4 regions of the Brevibacillus sp. SKDU10 genome follow, and region 4 is predicted to be linked to each of the others. Evidence: riboswitches for the same ligand, from Rfam matches in the RefSeq annotation. Region 4 holds a riboswitch; each other region holds the start of a gene.
What was found. Region 4 has a riboswitch for S-adenosylmethionine ahead of AYJ08_RS16595 (homocysteine synthase). Riboswitches for the same ligand answer to the same signal wherever they lie in the genome.
Positions count from the first base shown of each region.

Region 1 (5,796 bases), on a different contig from region 4:
ATGCCATGGTGGTTGTGGTATCTGCTATGGGAAAAACAACAGATGTGCTTGTCGATTTAGCAAAGGAATTACATGAGAGCCCACCTGCTCGTGAAATGGATATGCTGCTTGCCACAGGAGAACAGGTTTCCATTGCGTTACTTAGTATGGCTCTACAGAGCAGAGGGTACGAGGCTGTGTCCATGACAGGCTGGCAAGCTGGCATTTTAACGGAAGAGAAGCATGGAAAGGCACGCATTAGTACGATTAACAGTCAACGGATTGAGCAAGAATTACAGCAGGGGAAAATTGTCATCGTAGCAGGTTTTCAAGGAGCTAGCGAAAACGGAGAAATTACAACATTGGGACGGGGCGGGTCTGATACTACAGCGGTAACAATTGCGGCTAGTCTCCAGGCTACCTGCTGTGAAATCTACACTGATGTATCAGGGGTATTTACAGCCGATCCGCGCATTGTTTCTCGTGCACAAAAGTTAAGCTCCATTTCATATGATGAGATGCTAGAATTAGCAACTCTAGGAGCTGGTGTATTGCATCCGCGTTCTGTGGAAAGTGCAAAAAAACATCGAGTTCGACTTGTGGTTCGTTCCAGTTTTACAGAAGAAGAGGGAACATTGGTTGAGGAGGAGACAAACATGGAGTTAGGCAAAGTAATCAGCGGAATAGCTCATGACAAAGATGTAGCTTCTATAACGGTTATCGGAATGCCTGTAAAAGTAGGCATGTTATCTTTATTATTTAAAGCATTGGCGGACGCTTCTATTAATGTAGACATCATTATTCAAAGCACCTATCATGACAAAGCAAATAATGTTTCCTTTACGATCTCCGCTGATGATTTACATAGAACGCTGGAGACCTTGGCGGCTCATCAGGAGGAGTTAGGCTTTGAGCATGTGGAATATGAATCTGGCCTTGCAAAAGTTTCAATTGTAGGAGCTGGTATGATAACCAATCCGGGGGTGGCAGCCGATATGTTTAGTCATTTATCCAGCCAGGATATTCTCATTCGGATGGTATCTACCTCTGATATTAAGGTATCTTGTGTTATCCCAGCAGAAAAAGTTGCGCAAGCTGTAGCTACACTGCATACGGCGTTTGGATTGGATGTTTCTGCGGATGCTGTCGTATACGCTTAATTTGTTTTAGATAAAACAGCATGTAGAGTGCTTCAAATGGACAGGGATAGGATTGGATTAATCAAGGAGCCTGGTGGAGAGACTTCCACCGGGCTTTATGTGTTTTTTCTGAATTCTATTGACAAATAGTACACTTTTTCAAATAATGGAGGGAAAAACTTTTGGAGAGGGAATTGCCAAATGATCCGAAAACTAACAGAAGCAGATTATGAAGCATTTATGGAATTGGTATCAAAAGAGAGAAGCTTGAACTTATTTCTTATTGGTGATGTCGAAAATTTTGGCTTCTCTACCCCTTTTCAAGAGTTATGGGGAGAATGGTCAGCGAGTGACCAGACAAAACTCTCTGCGGTGCTCCTGCGGTATTATCACTCATACGTATTTTATGCTTTGGATAGGTTTGATATGGAAGGGTTCAGTGAAATTATCCTTGCTGACAAGAAGCTGGAGGTTTTATCAGGAAAACAAGATTCTTTGCAGGCCTTTGCAAGCCATCTGCCGAAGCATGAGATCAAAACTACCTATTTTGCAGAATTAGAAGATGACTCTCGATTATCTCAGGATGACATCAAGGGATTTGAGGTAAAAAAAGCCACCGTTCATGATGTAAAAAAAATCGTCAGCCTACGTGATCAGATTCAAGAGTTTGGCAGATCTGCTGATGCAGAAGAAGCATTGAAACACACACTGGAAAGCGGTACGGGGAGAACCTATTATGTCGAGGTGAACACAGAAACGGTAGCCTGTGCTTCGACAACAGCCGAGTGTTCGATGGCTGCCATGATTGTTGGTGTTTGTACTCATCCCATTTATCGCAAGCGGGGGTATGCTAGTGCTTGCATGGCAGCGCTGTGCAGGGATGTTTTAGCGGAAGGGCGAAGCTTGTGCTTATTTTATGATAATCAAGCGGCTGGAGCTATTTATAAACGTTTGGGCTTTCAGGACATTGGAATGTGGACGATGTATCAAATAAAAAGAGAAGAATCCTTTTCATTGAAATAGATTGACAATTCTTACTCGAAAGAAGTATGATAAACATAATTATATAGAAATCTCTTATCAAGAGTGGTGGAGGGACTGGCCCGAAGAAACCCGGCAACCCCGCAAGAAGCGGAGAGGTGCTAAATCCAGCAGGCACACATGAAGTAGTCTGGCAGATAAGAGCGGGTCTAGTCGATACGATCAAACCCCTCTTCTCCGGAAGAGGGGTTTTTTAGCACATAGGTACCTGCACTTTAGGGCATCAAGTGGAAATAGGAGGAATTGCATTGAGAAAAGCAACGATTCACAACCTAGAGTTGGAATGTGGCGAGGTGCTCCGTCAAGTGGAAATCGGTTATACAACAAGCGGTACGTACAACTCTGAGCAATCGAATGCAATTTTGGTTTGCCACGCATTAACTGGAGACAGTCAAGTGGTAGGTGATGGTGAAAAGCCAGGCTGGTGGGATGGGCTGATTGGGCCAGGAAAAGCAATTGATACCAATTATTATTACGTGATTTGCACAAACGTCTTAGGTGGCTGTTACGGAACAACAGGTCCTGCAAGTATGAATGCGGAAACTAAAGAGCCATATGCAACTCATTTTCCTGTTGTGACGATCCGAGACATGGTACGCGCCCAATACAAGCTCATTGAGCAACTGGGGATTTCTCATCTTTATGCGGTCATTGGCGGTTCGATGGGTGGTATGCAGGTTTATGAGTGGGCGGTTGAATATCCCCAAATGATGGATGTAGTGATCCCAGTGGCTACCTGCGCTCAGTTATCAGCTATGGCCATTGCTTACAATGATGTGGCAAGGCAAGCGATTTGTAATGATCCAGATTGGAATAATGGACATTATTATCCTCAGTTAGGTCCTATTCGCGGGTTGGCAACAGCGCGTATGGTTGGCATGATTACATACCGGACAGCCGAATTATTTGAAGAACGATTTGGCAGGGCCCATCAAGGAACCGTGCATGCCGACTTAGTGGATACCACATTTGAAGTGGAAAGCTATTTACGTTATCAAGGCGATAAGCTCGTGCAGCGCTTTGATGCAAATAGCTATCTGTATCTCCTAAAAGCAATGGATACACACGATATTGGTAGGGGAAGGGATGGGATTGAAAACGCATTGTCGCGTATCAAAGCCAAGGTAGTCTGTATAGCTATTTCCAACGATTTGTTGTATCCAATTCCTCATCAGCTTTGGCTATCCTCTACGTTAAAACAACAGGGGAAGGATGTTGATTTTTTTGCAATTGACTCCGTATTTGGACATGATGGTTTTTTAGTTGAAATGGATAAAATGGCTCAGCTAGTAGGGCCTTATTTTCCTGTAACAGTAAAAGAGCAACAAACATCATTGATTGGATAACCAGCTTATCAGATGATGAAGAGAAAGCAGACAGGTAGGAAACCATGACAATGACAACTAGTAATGATGTAAACGTATATAAGAGCTCTGCACGTAAAAACAGGTTGTTACCCTGAGATAACAACCTGAATGTGTGCAGTTGGTTCTTTTTTTTTGTCCTTTCCCAGAAGAGTGAGTGTGGCATTTGACTCACGCTCTAACCACTTGCCAATAGATCCGGCAATAAAGCCTGTCTCAAACTGTAGGGTGCGTTCTAGTCGATTTGTAGTCTGCATGGTAAGATGAGGATGTGTCAGGAGATATTCAATTTGTCCAGCTGTACTCAAGGTTAATTCCAGCTTTCCTAAGCCGAGCTGGATGAAGGCTAATATCAGATCTTCTGCCGCATCTATATGATAGGTCTCACCTATCTCTTTCCCCATCCAATAAAGAATAGGAGCTTCGCAATCTCCCAGTAATTCCTGAGTGACTACATTTCGAAAAAAGAGATGACCGGCAAAAGGCATGTTCATTTGTTGCATGCGCTGACGATCATATACTGAAAACTCAGGTAAAAGCTGTTGTAGGATATCAGTAGCTTGTCTCACTCTTGCTCGTCCTCCTTTTGTGTATGATTTCTATTCTATGAAAGAAAAAAACAATTATGCTAAGACTAGGGAAATGATAGGAGTAAATGAGGGATGAGTCAGATATATCTGATAGATACGTGGTCATAATAAGAATAAATGACAAGAAAAGCTAGGAATGATATAGATTACAATTAATCTAAGAATGTATTAAGTCTATTCAATTGCTTGACGCTACTAAGAGGTAGGAGTACAATTGGTTTTGGTCACATAATTTCCAATCTTTATTCTTTATTTAGACACAACTCGTTTGCGCCCGCGGTTTTTTATGCGTTGGATTGACAGACTTTTGAAACCATTTCGCAAACTGGAAACATTTTGTGTTTCCCTATTGAGGGGTTGGTTTTTCGTGAATAGAGGATGTTCTTCCAAAGTGGAAGCGGAGCGGAACATGTGTCTTGCTTGAACCTGCATGGTGATGGCATAGGTATTGTAAGATAACATTTTCCACACATCAATGAAGGGGGGACCCAAGGCATGGCAAGTAAGAAAAACTTCGCTTTGCACAAGCTTCACACTCTACTCGGGTTGTTTCCGATCGGGTTGTTTTTACTGTTCCATTTAACGGCGAACTTTCAAGCAACCAAAGGGCCGGAAGCATTTAACGAAGCGGTTGGCCTAATTGAAAAGGCACCGTTCTTATTGTTTTTGGAATTTGCATTCATTTATCTCCCACTGTTGTTCCACGCCATTTACGGTCTATATCTTGCATTTCAAGCAAAACCGAACAATGGCAACTACTCGTTTTTCCGCAATCAAATGTATCTCTGGCAGCGTATTACAGGTGTTTTCACGCTGATTTTCGTAGCGTGGCATGTATGGCAAACACGTATTGCCAAAGCACTTGGTACTGTCGAAATTAACTATGACCTCATGCATGATATTTTCACTAACCCAGTAATGATAGCGTTTTACGCTGTAGGTGTTCTATCCGCTGTGTTCCACCTTTGCAATGGTGTATGGTCGTTCTTAGTGCATTGGGGCATTACAGTAGGGCCGCGTTCACAACGTATGGCAACTTATTTCACCATGATCCTGTTCGTAGCATTATCCTACGTAGGCTTGCGTGCCGTATTCGCATTCGTGTAAGAGAAGGGGGAATAAAACATGGCGAAGGGTAAATTAATTATTGTCGGCGGTGGCCTAGCTGGACTAATGGCGACAATTAAAGCAGCAGAAAAAGGGGTAGCCGTAGAACTTTTTTCCCTAGTTCCGGTTAAGCGCTCTCACTCAGTCTGTGCGCAGGGCGGTATTAATGGAGCTGTTAATACCAAAGGGGAAGGCGACTCTACTTGGGAACACTTTGATGACACGATTTATGGCGGTGACTTCCTAGCGAACCAACCACCAGTAAAAGCAATGTGTGATGCTGCACCTGGTATCATTTATATGCTAGACCGTATGGGAGTTATGTTCAATCGTACTCCGGAAGGATTGCTAGACTTCCGTCGCTTTGGGGGAACGAAGCATCACCGTACTGCATTTGCTGGAGCAACCACAGGACAGCAATTACTGTATGCACTAGATGAGCAAGTACGCCGTTATGAGACGGAAGGACTTGTGAAAAAATATGAGTACTGGGATTTTCTCGGCGCAGTTCTTGATGATGCGGGTGTCTGTCGTGGGATAACTGCACAGAGCATGCGTTCAGGTGAAATTAAAGCC
Region 1 is NZ_LSSO01000149.1:47,725-53,520, forward strand. It holds gene AYJ08_RS11140 (aspartate kinase) at 1-1,139, shown strand, start outside; gene AYJ08_RS11145 (GNAT family N-acetyltransferase) at 1,320-2,141, shown strand; SAM riboswitch class I at 2,193-2,303, shown strand; gene metX (homoserine O-acetyltransferase MetX) at 2,408-3,505, shown strand; gene AYJ08_RS11155 (DUF2507 domain-containing protein) at 3,613-4,092, opposite strand; gene AYJ08_RS11160 (succinate dehydrogenase cytochrome b558 subunit) at 4,609-5,220, shown strand; gene sdhA (succinate dehydrogenase flavoprotein subunit) at 5,239-5,796, shown strand, end outside.
Region 1: another riboswitch for S-adenosylmethionine. It lies ahead of metX (homoserine O-acetyltransferase MetX); the one in region 4 lies ahead of AYJ08_RS16595 (homocysteine synthase).

Region 2 (5,796 bases), on a different contig from region 4:
GAACATTATGAGCTTCCTCATAAGCTGCACGAATATCGTTTTCAGTAAAGCTTTGAAAATTGCGGCTTACTTGTACCAATCTCGATCTTGATCGGCGGGACTGTAACTCTAGATTATCAACATTTTGGATCACTTCTGCTAATATTTGCCGTATTTCAACAATCTCTTTTTTGATTGCATTACTTTCCGAACGAGCACCTTCTGCTATCTGAAATATTTGCTCTTTGCTCATTTCAACCGTTCGAATCGTTTTTTTTATGACCCCATCTAGAAGGCTGATATCAATGCCTTTATCCATGGGTTTCCCCCTTATTCTTCCATTTTTACTTTAGTAAATAGTTCAAGGAGCTGGGGTGCACCTACCTTGCGTATTCCTACATCAAATCTCGGGATGGAATACGGATCTTCATTTGGCTTCACAACGTCTCTTCTAGATGTAAAGACATACTGATATCCTGCTTCCTTTGCCGAGTCAATCACAATCTTGCTTTTATAGCCTTGGGGTAAGGAGAGAGAGGCTATAGGCTTTTTCACAAGTTGCTCTAAGCCTATTTTCGACATCTTAAAATCAACAAATAAACGACTTCGGTACTCTTCCTCATTCTCTGCACGTTGGAATTCTTCTAGATATACAGGCTCCGTTCCCGCTTTCTGTACTCCCCACTCATCCAGCTCTTTATGTTCATGTAAACTGAATGTGTGCGAGCCAATATCAACTAAGCCGGAAGCCAGCATTTCGTCAATTTGTTGATAAGCTAAAGGAACGGTCATATTTTCTCGCTTTCGATCCATGGTATCTCTCAATCTACCTGCAATTACAAAAGCTGCAGATGGATACCCATATTCGGAAAGCAACGGATATGCTTGTGTGTAATAACTTTCATAGCCGTCATCAAACGTAAATAAAACTGCATTCTCCTTGGCAGTTACGCCTGTTTGCATAAAAGTGAAAAACTCTCTTAGGCTAATAGGATGAAAGTTATGTTCCTTTATAAATTGTAAATGCTCACCAAACTGCTCTGGTGTTATTACAAATGGCTTATTACTGTCACGATCAATGTGATGATAATTCAAGATGACAACCTTGTCTTTATACCATCTCTCGTTTGATATCTTTTCCTCTGGTTTACTATTTCTAGAAGGAATTTGCTCTACGTCTGACCCTTTAGGTTCTAATGAATGAGACGTATGATCCCCCGTCTTTTGTTGCACATAATCCGTATTTTCTACCCCTACATTCTCTGGTCTAAACCAATACACAAGGATAGAAAACAGCAGAAGAAGAAGGAAAAAGACGAGAAAGAAAGGTTTTTTCTTCATGATGCGCCCATGTTCCTTTCGATCTTATTATAGTGCTTTTCGACAAAGATTTACAGAATCCTCTACGTAGTCTACCCCATTGAAGTTGTACTTGCCTAGCCTTTTTCGCAATTTTCATAAGAAAAAAGAAGCCCAGGAAAATCCTAGGCTTCTCTGTATTTTTTACAGGTTAGCAGCGTCTTTTTTCAGATCTTCTGCTTTATCTGTACGCTCCCATGGTACATTCAGATCATTACGTCCGAAATGACCATATGCTGCGGTTTGTTTATAGATCGGACGACGTAGGTCTAATTGCTTAATAATGCCTGCTGGGCGCAAATCAAAGTGCTTGCGAACCAATGCTACCAAATCAGATTCAGCAATTTTTCCTGTTCCAAATGTGTTTACAGCGATAGATACCGGTTGAGCTACCCCGATTGCATAAGCTACCTGTACTTCGCAATGTTCAGCAAGACCTGCAGCTACAATGTTTTTGGCTACATAGCGAGCTGCATAAGCACCAGAACGGTCTACTTTTGTAGGATCCTTACCGGAGAATGCACCACCGCCATGGCGAGCATAACCGCCATACGTATCTACGATGATTTTACGGCCAGTCAAACCAGCATCCCCTTGAGGACCACCGATAACGAAACGTCCAGTTGGGTTAATGAAGTATTTGGTTTGATCGTCTAATAGGTTTGTAGGAACGATCGGTTTAATTACTTGCTCCATTAGATCCTTTTTAATCTGATCTAGTTCTACTTCTGGAGCATGTTGAGTAGAAATAACAATTGTATCGATGCGAACTGGCTTATCGCCATCGTATTCAACAGTTACTTGAGTTTTACCATCTGGACGAAGGTATTCAAGCGTACCATTTTTACGCACTTCTGTCAGACGACGCGCCAACTGGTGAGCCATGCTGATTGGAAGAGGCATTAATTCTGGAGTTTCGTTGCAAGCATAACCAAACATTAGCCCCTGGTCACCTGCACCGATTGCTTCGATTTCAGCATCAGTCATGCTACCTTCACGTGCTTCCAACGCCTGGTCAACACCTAGTGCGATATCTGCTGATTGCTCGCCGATTGCAGTAATAACACCGCATGTATCTGCATCAAAACCATATTTTGCTCGATCGTAACCAATTTCACGAATCGTATCTCTTACTAGCTTTTGGATATCTACATACGTAGAAGTTGTGATTTCACCTGCCACAAGTACTAATCCGGTGGTAACAGATGTCTCGCATGCTACACGAGCATTCGGATCTTTCGATAAGATCGCATCAAGAATAGAATCAGAAACTTGGTCACAAATCTTGTCTGGATGTCCTTCAGTAACGGACTCAGATGTAAACAAGCGACGTCCTTTTTGCAATTCCATACTTAAAAACCTCCTTCAACTGGAAACATGATATATAGTATGTTTGCCGAGCCAGGTTTCCATCACGACAAAAAGAAAAACCTTTCCCTCCGCTGAGGAAAAGGTTGCTTTTCTAATGCGTTCCTTAACCCTCTTATCGGCCAGAGTGAGTCTAACTATTTAGATAGTTATCCTTTCTCTGCTGGTTAGCACCGCTCAAAACGGTTGCCGGGCTTCATTGGGCCAGTCCCTCCGCCTACTCTGGATAAGAGTAATATCCATGATTTATAGAATAATCTTTTTTTAGAAGGGTGTCAATGTACTTTTGTAAAAAACCCGGTATTTTACAATTGGAAAGATTTAGCTAATACAGTGACCATTTCTCCGCGTTTCACAGGACGATCTGGCTTAAAGGTTCCATCCTGATAACCATGCAACCAGCCATAGTGTGAAAGTGTTTCGATTGCAGCCACCGCCCAATGTGAATGAGGCACATCACGATAAGAAGTACTGGACGATCTTGACACGTTTATTTTTTTAGCACGCGCAATCATCAAAGCCATTTCTGCTCGATTAACAGGTCGATCCGGTTCAATTTTTCCATTGAATCCGCTCATAATCCCCAACTGAGAAGCCTGTAACAAGCTCTCATACGCCCAATGCTTTTTATCTAAATCCTTATAGGTATTAATACCTATTTTACCAGTTGGAAGCTTTTTGGCCTTCATCGAGCGAAGGAGCATGTCTGCGAATTCAGCTCGTGTCATATTAGCATCTGGACGGAAGCTATACGTATTAGGTATGGTAATGACTCCACGTTGAGTTAAACGCCCTATATCATTTCTAGCCCAATGCCCATGTATGTCTCGAAAGCCGCCATACATTTCCTGACGATTTAATGTAAATCGATACGCATCATAGCGGAATGGCGTAGTACTGGTCAACTTTATATAGTATGTCCCTGCTGCTAATTTTTTTTCAAAGACAATGCTATTATCTTGTCCAAAAACCTTTTCAGCTCGAATTGCATATTTCATATCGCGACTATCATAAATACTCATCATGATCTTTACCTGTGGCGGTACATAAGGTGCCCGAATGGTAACATACGTTTCTTTTGGAATCGAAAACGTAAACCAATCGTTATCTGCTTCTGAAGGAATTGTGCCTGTAATCAGACTGTTATTCCCTAGTTTTGTAGCTAAACGATAGGTATCGTTTGGTTCGTTTGGATCTTTTCGTTCAGGCATATAATTGAGCTGAAAAAAGTACTCGCCGCTCACAGCAGCAGGATAGCTGTTCTGAATTTGGAACAAATAGCGACCTGGCGTGACGTTCATCTCTAAGCTTTTTAAAGGATCAGTGACTGAGCTGCTATCAAGGGAAATTCCGCCAGATGTCTTATCGCGTTCTTTACGCACCTTAATTTGCGGGTCTAATCGTAGAGTATCTGTATCCACTCGCAGATAAAGCTTGCCTGGATCACGCACAAAATAGGAAAACCAATCAACATCCTGTGCTGTATGAAAATTCCCCTTGATCTCAATATTATTACCCGGCGGCAGGGGGCGGACTTGATCAATACTATTATTTGGCTCATATCGATCAGGTGCAATGGAAAAACGATTGGTAATGGTATAGCGTAAAGTGCTAGATACCGCAGACCGCTGGAAGTGAATGTGAACCTTGCCCGGCTTCACTGCAATTGTTGCATTTGCTTTATTACCAAGATAATACGTATCTTGAGGCTTTCCATCCTGATAAACGCTAGCTGCCAATGGAGCCAGCGTATCCACCGAAACATCTGCTTTTAATTCTAAGGTTCCCTCATAAGGAATATCCGTGTAAAACCAATCGCTCTTATCTTTATCGCTCAGAGTGCCGCGAATCTGACTTTCCATGGGGAATGCGGCTGCTGTACGCTGTGTATTGTTTGGCTCATTTATATCATCAGGCAGTCTACTCATTACTGCCTTCTGAACATTTAAAAGTCCATATCCTGTCCGCCTGTCCCATCTAACTCCATGTAATTTCGTTGCTGAATGGTACAGAAGCTGGCGTACTTCCAACGGTTTCATATTTGGGTTCCTAGCAAGAATCAGCGCCGCCGCACCAGCTACCTGAGGAGCCGCTGCAGAGGTGCCCTTCATCGAATCGTACCCGCCACCTCTTGCTGTCGTATACACATTCACGCCTGGGGCCACTAGGTTAATTTCTGGCCCAAAATTAGAACGGCTATGGATGGTATTAGAGTTCGTAACGGCGCCAACCGCAATCACCGTAGGAAAAGCAGCAGGATAGTTAACACGACTCCCTTCATTTCCAGTAGCCGCTATAACAACAACTCCTCTGTCCTCTGCAAAATCTATTGCATCCTCCAGCGCCTTCGAATAATATAGTGCGCTGGCGGACATCAAAACAACTTTGGCCCCTTCATTAACTGCTCGTCTAATTCCCGCAGCTAAACGATCAGATGATGAAAATCCTTTTTTATCCAAGATTTTAATAGGCAATATTTTAGCATTCCATAAAACCCCTGTTACCCCTAAACCGTTGTTTCCTTTAGCTCCCAATATCCCAATGACATTGGTGCCGTGTCCGTTTAAGTCTGACGCACTTTCCTCTTGCACTAAATTAATAGTAGGCAACAGATTGTCCTTCAAATCTGGATGGGAAGAGTCTACCCCGGAATCAAGTACCGCAATTTTAATAGCTGTATTGCTGTTGACGATCCCCCAAGCCTCCACTGCCTTAATCTGCGTTAAATGAAGCTGTTTTGAAAAGTAGGGGTCGTTCGGCATGGCGGCTGCTTGGGCAGGCTTTTCACCAACCGTAAAAGCAAGTAAAGCAACAACCGCCGGAATAATCATTCTTTTTGTCAACTGTGTATATAGCATATGGTGCCCTTTCCTCCTTCTCCTGTAAAGAAGTAAATCAGGAAGGATTAGCGTTCTTAATCTTTCAATTGTTCTTTATATAGCATAGTATAGGCTTGCTCAAGAGACAACCATTTCCTACACCTAAATATTTCCAAATCCAATAAATAAAGACCCCTCTCATTACGAAAGGGGTCATAAAAGGATTACTGAATGAATCCCTTGTTATTTTCATGTAATTCTAGCTTCTGAG
Region 2 is NZ_LSSO01000013.1:63,260-69,055, forward strand. It holds gene AYJ08_RS01900 (sensor histidine kinase) at 1-298, opposite strand, end outside; gene AYJ08_RS01905 (polysaccharide deacetylase family protein) at 310-1,320, opposite strand; gene metK (methionine adenosyltransferase) at 1,483-2,688, opposite strand; SAM riboswitch class I at 2,819-2,939, opposite strand; gene AYJ08_RS01915 (S8 family peptidase) at 3,012-5,564, opposite strand; gene AYJ08_RS01920 (SLAP domain-containing protein) at 5,750-5,796, opposite strand, start outside.
Region 2: another riboswitch for S-adenosylmethionine. It lies ahead of metK (methionine adenosyltransferase); the one in region 4 lies ahead of AYJ08_RS16595 (homocysteine synthase).

Region 3 (5,796 bases), on a different contig from region 4:
CAGCAAATTGTAAGGGTACATCGCTGATTTTAATAGAGAGGTTTCCGCTTGTGCCCGGAAACCAATCTCTTCTGGCAAACGTTAGCTTTACCTCATCTAATTTTTTAAAAGCGGCGGTGCGCTGTTCAAGTGTTGTTGTCATAGCACAATCCCCTCCTGTTTGGCCCTATTGGCTTTAATAATTGAAATCACATCATAAAAAGTAGTAAATGGTTTATGTGATAAATTTTCTTCCTTACATTTTTCTAGCAGGAAGGAACGGGCAATGACAAAATCAGCAATTCGAGACCCTGCCAAGTCAGTGATACTATCCCCAATGACAACACGTGTATAGCCGGTAGCATCATAGCTTCTAATAATGGTAGTTTTACACATTCCACAATCTGTTTGGCAATGCTCATCGCAGGTATGCGGCCACGTAATTTTTATTCTCTCTTTGCTAAAATCACTGCCATTACAATAAATCGGGCCATCGAGCTGAAACGGAGCAAGAATCGGATGAACAAAAAAATCTATACCTCCGCTTGTAATGAGCAGAGTCACGTTTTCTTGCCGGCAATAATCCACAAACTCTGCAAAACCAGGGCGGATGCGGGCATTCTCTACAGCAAATTGAGTGATTTCATGCTCGAGTGAAGAGGGAAGCAGGGAAAAAAGCTTTCCTACGCCTTCTCTAATGGATATTTGTTGCGTCAAAATTTGTTCGGTTAACTCTTCCCAGCCCGGGGGATGAAAGTGGCGCATGATTGCCACGATATTGTCTTTTTCCGTAATCGTTCCATCGAAATCGCAAAAAAGCACTAGCTGTTTTGTCATGCAGAACCTCCCCATTTTTCTAGCGCAAGTCGCAGTTCATTAGAGTCGGAAGCTGCTGCTGCAAGACTGATTCCATTCACGGATGCATCAATAGCGGCACGGAACGCTCGACCGCCTGCTGTTGCTCCGAGTGGGTGTCCATGAATGCCGCCGCCTGCGTTAACAACCTGATCTAGGCCAAAGTCGGCGTACAGTTGTGGAACCAATCCGGGATGAATACCCGCTGATGGAACAGGGAAGGCAGATTGCAAGGTACCGTATTCCTCAACTAAATGATTAGCTAGCTGATTAGCCTCGCTCTTATCTAGTGCCACATTTCCGTATGGAGAAGGGAATAACACTAAATCAGCCCCGGCTAAACGCAATAGATTACCGAGCAGGAGCGGAGCGGCTATGCCGTAATCAGGACTAGGATAATAGGCGCCAGCGAGTGCGGGATGTGCCATGATTGGCACTTGAATGTCTGGATCTTCTGCTAGACGTTGCAGGAGATCGAAGCCAAAAGCAAGTGCATTAAACAAAAGGCAGGAAGCACCTGCATCGACAGCTTGCTTCGCCCGTTCAATAAGCTGTGAGCTAGGTCCTGTAAGGTTAGCGGCATACAAGACAGGCTTACCGGTTTGTGCTGCAATTTCATCTGAGATGGCTTTGAAGCGTCTGATGCGTTGGATAAATGGAGCTTTATCATCAGCAAAGAAAATTTCGTCATCCTTAATCAAATCAAGGCCGCCTTCTGCTTGGGCACGAAACTGCACTTCTAGTTCCTCTAGTGACAAACCTGTGCATGACTTAAAAATACTCATTAATAAAGGACGATCATGCACACCGGTTATTTCCCGTATTCCTTTTATGCCGAATTTTGGACCCTGAAAGCCTTGTAAAAAAGAAGGAGGAAGCTGAATGTCTACCAGCTTGATTTTTCCGTCCATTGATAGTTTGCCGAATATCCCTGTAAGAAGAGAAGGGATATCCTGTGTAAAGCATATTGTTGGATAACTGATCGTGATATAACCTCGTGTTTCACCTGATGAGGTGGATTCAAGAGGAGATACATCTGCTACTTCACCTAAATAGGGGCGCAGCTGCTCCTGCTTTGCCAGAGGAAGGTCCGTCCATGAGCCTACTGTCATACCAACTGCAATGCCTTCCGCTTTTTTTTGTAAATCCTTTGCTTGGGTTAAATAGGTTACGAGGATTCGATCTGTACTCATGGATGACCTCCTTGTAGGTAGAGAATTTATCAACTAAAAACGCCCCCTTCAAGAGAAGGAGGCGTCCGATAGACAGATCATCTTCTTCTCTTATCTCTCACATAAATCAGTACAGCACGATTATGTGTAGGATTTAGCACCGTTTCGCATCGTTTATCCCGATGCGAGGGTTGCCGGGCATCATAGGGCCAGTCCCTCCGCCTTCTCTCAATAAGAGCTAGGTAATTGTTGTAATTGTCAAAATAGAAGCTGTTTCTTGGAGATCATCTTATCCCTTTTTGTAACATGCGTCAACCCTTTTTATAAATAAAAACTGAGTTGATTAAATTGTTTGACATAACTGGCTTACCTGTGTATATTTCTACTAACGATTCATTTATGAGGCTTTAGCTACGCAGGATAGGAACCTGTGTTCACCTACAATTACATATACTTATGGATACCTTATCCAGAGACGGTGGAGGGACTGGCCCGATGAAACCCAGCAACCGACACATAGCCGCTAACCTGGCATGTGCACGGTGCTAATTCCTGCAGAGACATTTAAAATTCTGGTAGATAAGGGGGAACGTTTTATGAATATGGCATGTCAAAACGACCTCTTTTCTTCGGAAAAGAGGTTTTCTTTTTCTTTGGTAAGCAAAGCATGGTGTGAACAGATATGGGCAGAGCATAAGTATTGGGTCATGATGAGGTGTTACCAAAAATATAAGCAAATATCACAAGCATTTCGGGATCAAGTAAAAACGTCTCGCGAAACAGGAGAGCGCGATTGGAGTATATTTGCAGAACAGTTATTACATGAATTTCAGAAGATGCGAAAACAGCCTATTGATTCAGGCAATGCCTGTAATGCCTTGAGTCATGCATTCGGTCATCTGCGCGGAAAACTTACGGAGCAAGAAAGCGGCTCCTGGCATGTCTTATTGCAAAGGAACTGGGAGGAAGCCCATCGTATATTGTTCTTGCTTGCTATGGAATATGGTGATGATTATTTGTCGCGGTCTCGCATATTTTCACCGGAGGCTCCTAGCAGTCATGCATGGATTCGGTTTCGCGGCAAGGATTTTTTTATTGCAAAGGATTTGGGGCAGTGGAAGATTCTTGAGCCATGGGAAGTTTGGGAGCGAGTCGGCGTGTATCAAGTTAATCTATTAACCAAGTATCGCTTATTAGCCAATCTAGGAGGAATCGTCCATCCCCTGGCACATTACGATCAATACATCAACCGATACTAGAGTGGGAAAAGGAGAGGAAAAGATATGGGGTATCAAGCGTTATCGGTTCAAGAGTCCATTTTATACGTACAGAATCAGGGAACGATTTTTACACAAGATGCGTCTCTTGTTAGCCGAGAAATTGGTGATGGCAATTTAAATTTGGTTTTTAGAATAACGGATGAAGCGACCGGTAAAAGTGTCATTGTGAAGCAGGCTTTGCCTTATGCCCGCGTGGTTGGCGAATCATGGCCGTTAACGCTGGACCGATCTCGGATTGAAGCAGAGGCGCTCAAAATTCAGCGAGAGCTGGTAGGGGATTTAGTACCTGAGGTATACCATCACAATTCGGAGCTGGCTTTGACGATTATGGAGGATGCAGGTGATCATAAGCTGCTTCGTACAGGCCTTATTGAAGGAGAGATATACCCGCATTTCGCTAAACATATTGGAACTTTTCTGGCTCATACCTTATTTTTTACCTCTGATCTTGGAATGAATCCTTTTGCTAAAAAGGCTAATGTGAGCAGGTTCATTAATCCAGAGCTATGTAAAATTACGGAAGACCTTGTATTTACTGATCCTTATGAAGACCATGAGACCAACAATTTTAATCCGCTTATCCGCCAAGACGTAGAAGCAATATGGGGAAATCACGCATTACGTCGAGAGATTGCTAAGCTAAAATACGACTTTTTGACACGAGCAGAAGCTTTGTTGCATGGTGATCTGCATACAGGTAGTATTTTTGTCACCCAAACAAGTACAAAGGTGATTGATCCCGAGTTCGCTTTTTATGGACCAATAGGTTTTGACATCGGGGCTGTAATAGCTAATCTTGTCTTAAATTATGCAGGTCAGCACGGTCTCCAAGCGGACATAGAGAAACGGGAGAAGTATCGTTTTTATTTATTGGATACAATAGAAAACGTCTGGAATGAGTTTGTATCGCAATTCGTTCGTCTGTGGCATAAAAAAGCGGAGGAGCGTAGTGCGCATGTTCCTGATTTTTGGCAGGATTATGTATCTCAGGTCTTACAGGATACGGCAGGATATGCTGGGTGCAAAATCCTAAGACGCGTGATTGGACTGGCAGGTGTAGCTGATTTAAATAGAATTGAACAAGAGGAGCTTCGAGCAGAAGCCGAAAGACTTGCATTAGAGATCGGCCAATCCTTCATTCTCAATCGTAAGCATTTTGCAGAAATCACAGATATCACGGCGATCGTGCGAGAGATTACCGTTGAACGGGAGCAGGTCCTACAAAAGTAAAGTGGCAATCAAACAGAATCATCTGCTGTCCTACTAAACAGGGCAAGCAGGTGATTTTTGTTTTTTAGAGAATTATTGTTCAATCTATTGCATCAAAAAAGGCCAAAAAAAGGGGGAGAAGCATGAAAAATATCGTCATATCACCTGATTTGGAGCTAAAGGAAGTTCGCATTGAGGATGCAGCAGTCACCTTTGCTTTAATAGAAAAAAACCGAGATTATTTACGGGAGTTTTTGCCGTGGCTAGATAATGTGCGAGATGTAGAGGATTCGGAAAATAATATCCGTATTGCGATTCAACAGGCAGCAAATATGCAGGGAACTCACTATTCGATTTGGTATCGAGGCCAACTTGCAGGAAGAGTTGCCGCCAATTTTATCGAATGGAATCATCGTAAAACGGTAATTGGCTACTGGCTGGGGGCTGAATTTCAGGGGAAGGGCATCATGACCCAAGCAGTCGAGGCATATGTTGATTACTTGGTTTTTGGGAAGTGGAATTTACATCGGGTAGAAATTGCAGCCGCTGTACAAAATGAGAAAAGCCGTGCTATCCCGGAGCGGCTAGGGTTTCAATTAGAAGGAATTATTAGAGGAAATGAATGGTTGTACGATCATTATGTGGACCATGCTGTATATGGAATGCTACAGCAGGAATGGAAGCAGCGAAAAAAAGAGAGGGAAGCTAGGAGTCCCATTTTATAATTGACTGAATTTTGAGACTTGCAAGGGGAAGGTGGTCAATTGATCTCCTTTGCTCGAGCATTAGCAGCAAATCCAGGTATTCTTGTCTTGGATGAAGCAACAGCTAGTATTGATAGTGAGACGGAATCGGCGATACAGGATGCTTTGAAGGTTCTAGTGCAAGGAAGAACAACTTTTATCATTGCTCATAGACTGTCAACCATTCAGGATGATGATGTTATATTGGTGTTGTCACAGGGAGAGATCGTTGAGCAGGGGAACCATGAGGAGTTAATGGAGAAGCAGGGCATCTATTATAAGATGTATCAGCTTCAGCAGGGAAGCCTTTAAAGTAAATTTAGAAAAAGTAGAGGGTTGTGGAAGAGTAGGGATACGGTGTATGATCTTCTAATGGAAAGGAGATCGCATACATGAAATCTTCGCGCTTTACTTTTACAACATTGCTCGTAGTGGTCTTTATTGCTGGTATTACTCAGGGATTGACGCTTCCTTTGCTAGCTATCTTGTTAGAGGAACGCGGCATTTCTGCTGTTTCTAACGGTTTGAATGCTGCTGCCCTCTATGTCGGAATGTTCA
Region 3 is NZ_LSSO01000138.1:81,720-87,515, forward strand. It holds gene AYJ08_RS08815 (methylthioribulose 1-phosphate dehydratase) at 1-142, opposite strand, end outside; gene AYJ08_RS08820 (2-hydroxy-3-keto-5-methylthiopentenyl-1-phosphate phosphatase) at 139-816, opposite strand; gene AYJ08_RS08825 (2,3-diketo-5-methylthiopentyl-1-phosphate enolase) at 813-2,027, opposite strand; SAM riboswitch class I at 2,115-2,244, opposite strand; SAM riboswitch class I at 2,469-2,592, shown strand; gene AYJ08_RS08830 (DUF1722 domain-containing protein) at 2,603-3,265, shown strand; gene mtnK (S-methyl-5-thioribose kinase) at 3,290-4,516, shown strand; gene AYJ08_RS08840 (GNAT family N-acetyltransferase) at 4,639-5,220, shown strand; partial or broken gene AYJ08_RS08845 (multidrug ABC transporter permease) at 5,257-5,550, shown strand; gene AYJ08_RS08850 (MFS transporter) at 5,631-5,796, shown strand, end outside.
Region 3: another riboswitch for S-adenosylmethionine. It lies ahead of AYJ08_RS08830 (DUF1722 domain-containing protein); the one in region 4 lies ahead of AYJ08_RS16595 (homocysteine synthase).

Region 4 (5,796 bases):
CCATTTATACGAAAGACTTGGAATCAGCTATTCTTTTCTATGAGAAAATGGGGTTAGTAAAAAAGTGGGAGGCTGAACAAATTCCGGGTAAACCATGGAAACTAGTAGGTATGGGGTTTGGAGAAGGCCATGCAGAATTAGTTTTGAAAAATAACCCTGAATTACATTTCATAGAGCCAGAGATTTTTGTAGAAGATGTCACTGCATTCTATGAACAGTGGAAAGACGATCCTTCCATTTAGTGGATTCGTCCGGCATTTTCCAATTCATTAGGTGGTCATGTAGCTATTATAGAGGCGCCGGATGGTAATGTGTTTGTCTTAATCGGGAAGTAGCCTGATAAATATGATACAATGGGAGGAATGTAACTTTTATTGATCATAAAAACATGGGGGGAGAGAGTGATTGAACTTTATTGGAAAACACTCGCTAAATCTATTGCTGCTGATTGTCGGGCCTACATTTTTCCTGAATCTATTTATTAAGGAAAGCACTGCAAAAAATATCATTAGTGTCGTTAGTTTCCTTCTAGTGTTGCTTGTTGTTATTTGTGGAAGAAGATATCAGAGGAAGAATTCAGAATAAAAGAAAAGATGTGATAAACTTCTTCCTTCTCGGTTCTTATGTGTGACCTTTCTACATACATTGTTGTCAGAACGAAAGGAGAGGGGCACATGGAAGCTACAATTGCTCGGTATTTTGCGATCAAACAACAGCAAAAAGAGCTAGAAGAGGAACTGGCAGAGCTACGTCGGATTCTGTTGGCTGTTTATACAGAACCGTGTGAGATTGAGATTGGAGACTACCGTCTGAAAATTAGTCAGCAAGAGAAGAAAGAGTTTAATGAGGAACACCTGCTTAAAGCCGTAGAAGATCCGCAAATATGGAGGCTGATGTCCAAGGTGGATGTGGCAAAAATAAACAGCCTACTTAAGCTAGGTGTCATAAAAGAAGAAACACTCGCAGATACGTACACGGTGAAACAGACCTCATATGTTCAGGTATCTAAAAAGTAAGCGATGATCCAAAAGTCAAATTTTCATCTTACATATAGAAAAAGGCGTGCGACTGGCAACAGTGAAGCACGCCTTTTTACATCCTACACGATTATCAGCTTACACTTGTACAGCTTCCACAGCTTTTTGAACAGCCTGCTCTAAATCCTGCAAAATATCATCAATTGCCTCTGTACCTACGGAAAGACGAATCATCCCAGGGGTCACCCCGGCCTTAGCTTGTTCTTCTGGGGTAAGTTGGAGATGAGTAGTACTAGCCGGATGTATGATCAACGACTTGGAGTCTCCTACATTAGCCAAATGAGAGAACAATTGAACAGATTCAATTACTTTTTTGCCAGCTTCTACTCCGCCTTTGATTCCAAAAGTCAACAAAGCCCCATGACCATCTGGTAAATAGCGCTGACTAAGTTCGTAGGTAGGCGAGCTAGCAAGCCCTGGATAACTCACCCACTCTACATCGTTGTGTTGTTCTAAATATTGAGCGACAGCAAGTGCATTTTGACTATGCCGTTCCATCCGCAGGTGGAGAGTTTCTAGGCCTTGTAAGAATAAAAAGGAGTTAAAAGGAGATAAGGTAGCTCCTACATCTCGCTGTAGCTGCACACGAGCTTTTACGATATAAGCAGCATTGCCAACCGCCTCTGTATATACAATTCCATTGTAGGTAGGGTCTGGAGTGGAGAGGCCAGGGAACTTGCCGTTACTCCAATCGAAATGACCGGAGTCTACGATAATTCCCCCGATAGATGTGCCGTGACCGCCAATAAATTTGGTAGCAGAATGGATAACGATATCTGCCCCGTGTTCAATCGGCCGGCACAAAATAGGGGAGGCAAAGGTATTATCCACAAGGAGCGGTAATCCATATTCATGAGCTATGGTAGCAATAGCATTTAGATCGGCAACCTGCATTTGGGGATTTCCGATCGTTTCGCAGAAAATAGCCTTGGTTTTGTCCGTAATCTTTGAACGGAAATTGTCTGGATTGGATTGGTCAACAAAATGAACTGTAATTCCGAGCTTTGCAAAGGTATGGGCAAATAAATTGTAGGTTCCCCCATATAAACTGCTCGAGGAGATGATTTCATCACCGGCTTGTGCAATATTTAATAAGGCAAATGTAATGGCGGCTTGACCAGATGCAGTTGCAAGCGCCCCAATACCGCCTTCTAGAAGGGCAACACGTTTCTCAAATACATCCTGGGTTGGATTCATGATGCGGGTATAAATGTTCCCAGGCTCCTGTAACGCGAATAGATTGGCTGCATGGCTGGTGTCACGAAATTCATAGGAGGATGTTTGATAGATGGGAACGGCAAGAGCGCCGGTAGTTGGGTCTGCCACTTGACCTCCGTGAAGGGCTAATGTTTCTCTTTTCCAATTGAGGTTTGACATAAAAAAACCACTCCTTTTCCATGTAAAGTAAGGTGATTCTCTTGGTTTCAATGGTTGGCCCAGTAGAGAGGGAAGACAGGCTTCTCATAGCAAAAAGCCCTCCTCTGAGTAGAGGAAGGCTGCGTTACTAATTTCGCATACATTCATCTCTCAGAACCTTTCGGATTCTGCAGGATTTAGCACCAAGAACGCTATGTTCCGGTTGCCGGGCTTCGTCGGGCCAGTCCCTCCACCACTCTTGATGAAAATGAAAGTTTGTTCTATTGTAAGAAGCTTGAAGGGATAAGTCAATAAGATTTTGTACATTCTGAAAAAAGGTGGAATAAAATTCAGTGTTCGTTTTGGGAAGCCTTGAAATCATCTTGTTTTATCTGGATTAAACTTCTAAAAATTTAACTACATATCGACAGCAAAACAGATTTATTTGCAGGATACATGAAGTGAATAATCATGAATAAAAATACAAATAAGTATAATTATACATAATGAGCTGCATAACTTGTATAGTAGCTTGCTTTTTGGAGGGTAATATAGAGTTAGCTGGAAACATGAAAACCTACATACAAGCATCACTCCCTTTTTTGTTCACATTTTTACATTTCCCTATTTACTCTTTTTCGTTCTTTTTGCTACTATAGGGAAAGGTGTCTTGCCCCAATTTTTGGGGTGAATTGGCACGGGTGGGCCGAGGGGTTGTTTTGTTTAAAGAAGGGAACCGATATTGTACTCATTTTTTCGTAAAAGATTTGATGTAAAAGGTCATCAAACAACGGTTCGCAATGAAATTTTGGCTGGTTTAACCACGTTTTTCACCGCTGTCTACATCATTGCCGTGAATTCAATGATCTTATCGGATGCAGGTATACCATTGGAAGCAGGTATTGTTGCCACGATCATTATCTCCTTCATAGGATGCTTGATCATGGGTTTTTGGGCGAATGCTCCTGTAGCACTTGTTCCTGGTATGGGCATTAATGCGTTTTTCTCCTATACGATTGTTAAATCTATGGGATTGTCATGGGAGAGCGCTTTGGCAGTTGTATTCATGTCAGGTGTTTTATTTATCGTGATTGCTTTTACACCAGTTGCCAAAATCTTAGCGAAAAGCATTCCACTGTCTCTAAAAGAAGGAATGACGGTTGGAATTGGGTTGTTTCTTACCTTTATTGGTTTGCAAAAAGGCGGCTTAATCGTGCCTAATCCATCTACATTTATTGCTTTAGGTGATCTGGGCGATACGAAGGTAGTATTGGGATTGGTCAGCTTAGTAATTGCCGTCGTGCTATTTTTACGCAATGTAAAAGGTAGCTTTTTAATCAGTATTATTGTTAATACGCTGATTGCTATTGCCCTTGGTACGGTAGGTGGTACTAGTCAGGGAAGTGATTTCTCGTTCTCAACGTACCTCACTATCTTTGGAGCATTTTCGTTTGACGGCATAGTTACTGCTGGATTTTGGCTGGCTGTGTTTCCGCTAACCATGGTGATTGTTTTTGAAAATATGGGGCTTTTGCACAGCATGGTTCCAGAAAGCAAATTTGCTCGTACTTTTCAAGCAAACTCCATTTCAGCTATGCTTTCTGGATTGTTTGGTACGAGTCCAACTGTGTCTTCAGCGGAAAGTTCTGCAGGAATTGCCGCTGGCGGGAAAACAGGGATTACAGCAATTACGGTAGGAATTCTGTTCTTGATCTCGATCTTTTGCATTCCTGTCATTCGTTACGTGCCGGATACAGCGATTGCTCCCATCTTAATTCTGGTTGGTAGCCTAATGATGCAAAGTGTGAGTCAGATCAAGTTCACCGACATGTCAGAAGGCTTGCCGGCGTTCTTGATCATTGTGCTGATTCCCTTTACAGCGAGTATTGCAGATGGAATTGCTTTCGGATTTATGGCGTATCCAATTGTTAAACTGGCGATGGGCAGACGTAAAGAAATTCCCTTGCCGCTTTTAATCATTTCGTTTATGTTTTTCCTATATTTTGTGTTGCTGGCATTGCAGCTTCATTAAGGTAAAAGGCAGCCATTTTCTCTTTTGAGAGGATGGCTGCTTTTTTGTATACGGGCATGAGAAGTATGAATGCAGGAATGCAGGATGGATAATTGAACGGCTAGTAACTCTAGATGGAGCAAGCATTTTTCTTTTTTTACTAGTTTTAGAAGCTTGTGTGACTGAATATATTGAAGAGAAATATATCCCAATCTATGAAACAGTAAAGAAGGTGAGATTCTGTACAAGACGACGAGCAGATATCGCTATTACAGAGAAGCTTTCGCGAACCTATCTATGCCGTTTGCCTATATTGACCTTGATTTGTTGGATCAAAATATTGCTGAAATTGTAGCTAGGAGCAATGGTAAACGTATACGAATTGCCAGTAAGTCAATTCGTTCTATTCCTATGCTCCGTTATATTTTAGATTATGATCCTTTGATCCAGGGCATCATGTGTTTTACAGCATCAGAAGCATTGTTTTTGTGGGAGAACGGATTTCATAATCTGCTGCTTGGCTACCCTGTGGTGGACAGATCTTCGCTACTTGCGATAGCACGAGCTGTACAGCAGGGCGCACAAATTACATTAATGGTCGATTCATTGGAGCATATTTACTTGGCGGAGGAGGTGGCAAAACAAGTAGATACGCCCTTGTTGCTTTGTGTGGAGATGGATGCCTCTGACTCATTTTGGGGCCTGCATATTGGTGTATATCGCTCTTCCTTACGGACATTCGAGCAAGTGATGCAGATGGTTGAAAGAATTGTAACCAGTCCTTGGCTTGTGTTGGATGGAATAATGAGCTATGAGGCTCAAATTGCTGGTGTCGGTGATAATATGCCAGGACACGGTTTCAAAAATGGTGTTATCTCTTATCTAAAAAAACGTTCTATACGCTTGGTGAGGGAAAAGCGGAAACGTTTAAATGACGAATTACAACAACGGCATATTTCCCTCCGCTTTTTTAATGGAGGCGGTACCGGAAGTATGAACTCTACTTGCTACGAGAATGCAGTGACAGAAGTAACGGTAGGCTCTGGTTTTTACGCTCCTGCCCTATTTGATTACTACAAAGAATTTCGTTTCCAGCCAGCCGCTGGGTTTGCTGTTGAGATAGTACGACAGCCTAGATTCAATATCCATACTTGTATGGGTGGCGGGTATGTGGCCTCTGGTACGATAGGGAAAGAAAAACTGCCCCTCCCATATTTACCACCACAGGCTGCGTTATTGCGCTTGGAAGGAGCAGGAGAGGTCCAAACGCCTGTACGTTATGAAGGTGATCAAAAGCTTGCAATTGGAGATCCCATCTTTTTTCGGCATAGTAAGGCAGGAGAATTATGTGAACGCTTTCCAACCCTACATTTGCTACGGAAAGGAAAAAGG
Region 4 is NZ_LSSO01000179.1:10,750-16,545, reverse strand. It holds partial or broken gene AYJ08_RS16610 (VOC family protein) at 1-335, shown strand, start outside; gene AYJ08_RS16600 (hypothetical protein) at 675-1,016, shown strand; gene AYJ08_RS16595 (homocysteine synthase) at 1,116-2,414, opposite strand; SAM riboswitch class I at 2,555-2,662, opposite strand; gene AYJ08_RS16590 (NCS2 family permease) at 3,136-4,425, shown strand; gene AYJ08_RS16585 (amino acid deaminase/aldolase) at 4,702-5,796, shown strand, end outside.